Regions from separate parts of the Mesorhizobium sp. 2RAF45 genome, predicted to be linked through region 2. Evidence: riboswitches for the same ligand, from Rfam matches in the RefSeq annotation. Region 2 holds a riboswitch; the other holds the start of a gene.

Region 1 (2,449 bases), on a different contig from region 2:
CCTGGCGGCAAAACCGGGGTTCAGCGCGCAGCGCGGAAATGCTTGGAGAGCTTCAGGCCCTGTGCCTGGTAGTTGGAGCCGAGAGCGGTGCCGTAGAGCGCCTGCGGCCGCTTCAGCATGTGCTCGTAGACCAGCCGGCCGACGATCTGGCCATGGTCGAGGATGAACGGCACCTCGTGGCTGCGCACTTCAAGCACGGCCCGGCTGCCGGTGCCACCGGCCGCCGAATGGCCGAAGCCCGGATCGAAGAAGCCGGCATAATGGACGCGAAATTCGCCGACCAGCGGGTCGAAGGGCGTCATCTCGGCGGCGTAGAGCGGCGGCACATGCACCGCCTCCTGGCTGACGAGGATGTAGAATTCGTCTGGATCGAGCACCAGTTCGCCGGCGCCGCTCTTGTGGATCGGTTCCCAGAAATCGACGACATCCTGGGCGGCGCGCTTGTCGACATCGACGAGGCCGGTGTGATGCTTGCCGCGATAGCCGACCAGCCCTTCACTGTTGCCCTTGAGATCGATCGACAGCGCGATGCCACCGCCCGAAATATTCGGCGGCTCGGTGGCGACCAGCATCTGCGCGCGGTGCAATTCATGCAATTCGGTCTCCGAGAGCAGCGCGTTGCCGGTGCGGAAGCGGATTTGCGACAGGCGCGAACCGGTGCGCACGACGATCGGAAAGGTGCGCGGGCTGACTTCCAGATAGAGCGGACCGTTGTAGCCGGCGGCGATCTTGTCGAACTCGTGGCCACGGTCGGTCATGACACGGGTGAAAATGTCGAGCCGCCCGGTCGAACTCTTCGGATTGGCCGAGGCCGAAATGTCCGCCGGCAATGCCAGGCTTTCAAGCAAGGGCACGATATAGACGCAGCCGGTCTCCAGCACCGCGCCCTCGGCAAGATTGATTTCGTGCAGTTGCAGCCGGTCGAGCTTTTCCGAAACCCTGTGGTTGGGACCCGGCAGGAACGAGGCCCGCACCCGCCAGGCCTTGTCGCCGAGCCGCAGATCAAGGCTCGCCGGCTGGATCTGGTCGGCGTCGAGCGCGCGCGGCGACTTCAGCGCGCCGGACTGGAACAGCGCCGAGATGTCCTGATCGGGAAGAATGCCTGTCTGCCGCAAGGCTCCGCTCCTAGGCCAGACGAATTTCCTACCAACAGGTTCTCACCGGAAAACATGGAACATTCTTGCGGAACCTGCCTGGTACAAACCTCTTAATGAAGCCGGCAATTGACGCAAGCGTGGTACGGGTCTAAAGGGTCGTTATCCCGTGGTGATTTGGCCGGTCGGCTTGCAGCCACGTTAAACAAGTCGCTAAAGGACCGTTGGCCGCGAGGCCGTATGGACCGGTTGCGACTTTCGCGGCCGGTTTTTTTGTGTCTGGAACAAAGCGATGAGCAACAAGAAGCGCAACTGGAAGCCTCAGACAGCCCTCGTGCATAGCGGAACCCTGCGTTCCGGCTTCGGCGAGACCTCCGAGGCAATGTACCTGACCCAGGGCTATGTCTATCAAACGGCGCAAGCCGCCGAAGCCCGTTTTAAGGGCGAGGAACCCGGTTTCATCTATTCGCGCTACGCCAATCCGACCGTCGACATGTTCGAAAAGCGCATGTGCGCGCTGGAAGGCGCGGAAGACGCACGCGCCACGGCATCGGGCATGGCGGCCGTGACAGCGGCGCTTCTGTGCAGCGTCAAGGCCGGGGACCATATCGTGGCGGCGCGCGCGCTGTTCGGCTCCTGCCGCTGGGTGGTCGAGACGCTGGCACCGCGCTACGGCATCGAGGCGACGCTGGTCGACGGCACCGATATCGCCAACTGGGAAAAGGCGGTCAGGCCCAACACCAAGCTGTTCTTCCTGGAAAGCCCGACCAACCCGACGCTGGAAGTGGTCGACATCGCCGCTGTGGCTGCGCTCGCCAACTCGATCGGCGCGCGGCTTGTCGTCGACAATGTCTTTGCCACGCCACTGCAGCAGAAGCCGTTGCAGCTCGGCGCGCATATCGTCGTCTATTCGGCAACCAAGCACATCGACGGCCAGGGCCGCTGTCTCGGCGGCGTGATCCTGTCGGACAAGAAGTGGATCGACGAGAATTTGCATGATTATTTCCGCCACACCGGCCCCAGCCTGTCGCCCTTCAACGCCTGGACGCTGCTGAAGGGCCTGGAGACGCTGCCGCTGCGCGTGCGCCAGCAGACGGAGAGCGCCGGCAAGATCGCAGATTTCCTCGCCGAGCAGCCGCAGATCGCCCGCGTCATCTATCCCGGCCGCGCCGACCATCCGCAGGCCGCGATCGTCAAGAAGCAGATGTCGGGCGGCTCGACGCTGATCTGCCTCGACGTCAAGGGCGGCAAGCAGGCGGCCTTCGCCCTGCAGAACGCGCTCGACATCGTGCTGATCTCCAACAATCTCGGCGACGCCAAGAGCCTGATCACCCATCCGGCGACGACCACGCACA
Region 2 (2,449 bases):
CCAGCTTCGGGTTGCGCGTCGCCTGCAAGGTCTGCGACAGGACGACGAAGTCAAAACCCTTGTCGGGATAGAATTCGAGATCCTTGTCGGCATCGCCCTGGATGACGGAGAGGCCGCGCGCCACGCATTCGTTGACGCCGCGCTGCGACAGTTCCAGTCCGCGGCCGTCGACCTGCTTGGTGTCCTGCAGCAATTCAAGCAGCGAGCCGTCGCCCGAACCAACATCGAGCACGCGGGACTGCGGTGGGATCAGATTGGCGACGACCTCGAGGTCGACGCGCTGGCTGCCGTTGACGCTCATGATGTCGTCTCCTTTGCGGCGCATGATCCCGATCCCGAAAGTCTGCAACTTTCCGGGGTCATGCGCTTAGCCCTCTCGCCCGTGCTGCGGAGCCGATGAAGCCGTTGATGGCGGCGAACAGTTCCGGCTCGTCGAGCAGGAAGGCATCGTGGCCACGGTCGGTCTCGATCTCGACGAAGGACACGGACGCGCCGGCCGCGTTGAGCGCGTGCACGATCGAGCGGCTCTCTTCGGTCGGAAACAACCAATCCGAGGTGAAGGACACCAGGCAGAAGCGGGTTTTGGTGCCGGCAAAAGCATCCGCCAGCCGCCCGCCATGATCGGCGGCGAGATCGAAATAGTCCATTGACCGCGTCATGTAGAGATAGGAATTGGCGTCGAAGCGGTCGACGAAGGTCATGCCTTGGTGGCGCAGATAGCTTTCGATCTGGAAGTCGGCGTCGAAGCCGAAGGTCAGCGCCTCGCGATCCTGCAGATTGCGGCCGAATTTCCGGTGCAGGGCGGCTTCCGACAGATAGGTTATGTGGGCGGCCATGCGCGCTACCGCCAACCCCTTTTCCGGGCGTTTGCCGTTTTCGAAATATTTGCCGCCGTGCCAGTCCGGATCGGCCATCACGGCCTGCCGGCCGACCTCATGGAAGGCAATGTTCTGCGAGGAATGGCGCGCACCGGTGGCGATCGGCAGCGCCGAAAAGACACGCTCCGGATAGCTCGACGCCCATTCCAGCACCTGCATACCGCCCATCGAGCCGCCGAGCACGCAGAAAAGTTTCTCGATGCCGAAATGGTCGATCAGCATCTGCTGCGCCCGCACCATGTCGCGGATGGTGATGACCGGCAGGTCGAGCCCATAGGGCTTGCCGGTGGCGGGGTTGGTCGATGCCGGGCCGGTTGAACCCAGGCAGCCTCCGATGACGTTGGAGCAGATGACGAAGAAACGGTTGGTGTCGATGATCTTGCCGGGGCCGATCAGCACTTCCCACCAGCCCGGCTTGCCGGTCACCGGATTGGTGTTGGCGACATGCTGGTCGCCGGTCAGAGCATGGCAGACGAGGATGGCATTGGAGCGGGCATCGTTCAGCGTGCCGTAGGTCTGGTAGGCGATCTGGAACGGCGATAGCAGCGTGCCGGCGTCGAGCTTGAGCGGCTTGTCCGCCCCGAAGCGCAACACCGGGCTAGACGGCTGGTCGGCCTCGTTGTTGGTCTTTCCTGCGCGCAGAGCGGCCATTCTTGTCTCACCTGCTGCATCATATCAGGCGAAAAATCGCCGTCGATGCGTCCATCCGGCCGGCCGCGGACAATAAAAAACCGGCATTGCCTTCGCAAAGCCGGTTACGTCACGCAAACGGCCCTTTAGCGAATTGTTTAACGTGGCTGCAAGCCGACCGGCCAAATCACCACGGAACTGTTGCTGCCCTTCTAGAACTCGCCCGCGCTGCCGTCAATGCCGACATCTGGGCCGACATCTGGGCCGGCTGCTGGCATCACTGCCACCTCTCGACATTATCGGCCACGGCTTGTATTTCCGCTGCGGCCTCCGGATCGAGGCATTTTCGATGGATTTTGCAAAAATGAACCAGACACCGGATCAGGCACGTCCAACCCCGCGCGCGGGTATCATGGACATCGACGCCTATGTGCCGGGCAAGAGCGCCGCACCCGCCGGTGTCGCCAAGGTCTACAAGCTATCGTCCAACGAGAACCCGCTTGGCCCGTCGCCGAAGGCGATCGAAGCCGCGCGTGAAGTCGCCGCTAGGCTCGACATCTATCCCGACGGTACCGCCAGGCGGCTGCGCGAGGCGATCGCGGAAGTGCATGGCCTCAACGCGCAGAACATCATCTGCTCCAACGGCTCCGACGAGATCCTTGGCCTGCTGGCGCAGACCTATCTGGCGCCCGGCGACGAGGCGATATTCACCGAACACGCCTTCATGGTCTACAAGATCTACATCCAGTCGGCCGGGGCTGCGCCGATCGCGGTCAAGGAGACCGATGAGCGGGCCGACATCGATGCGATACTGGCGGCCGTCACGCTGCGAACCAAGATCGTGTTCCTTGCCAATCCCAACAATCCTACCGGCACCTATGTGCCGTTCCAGGAGGTGCGCCGCCTGCATGCCGGCCTGCCCAGACATGTGCTGCTGGTGC

What was found. Region 2 has a riboswitch for S-adenosylmethionine ahead of metX (homoserine O-acetyltransferase MetX). Riboswitches for the same ligand answer to the same signal wherever they lie in the genome.
Region 1: another riboswitch for S-adenosylmethionine. It lies ahead of AB4Z43_RS20465 (O-succinylhomoserine sulfhydrylase); the one in region 2 lies ahead of metX (homoserine O-acetyltransferase MetX).

The regions. Positions count from the first base shown of each region.
Region 1 is NZ_JBFRGG010000007.1:239,822-242,270, reverse strand. Features, by position in the region: gene AB4Z43_RS20470 (2'-deoxycytidine 5'-triphosphate deaminase) at 21-1,115, opposite strand; SAM riboswitch at 1,254-1,331, shown strand; gene AB4Z43_RS20465 (O-succinylhomoserine sulfhydrylase) at 1,387-2,449, shown strand, end outside.
Region 2 is NZ_JBFRGG010000022.1:1,638-4,086, reverse strand. Features, by position in the region: gene metW (methionine biosynthesis protein MetW) at 1-301, opposite strand, end outside; gene metX (homoserine O-acetyltransferase MetX) at 360-1,529, opposite strand; SAM riboswitch at 1,635-1,712, opposite strand; gene hisC (histidinol-phosphate transaminase) at 1,873-2,449, shown strand, end outside.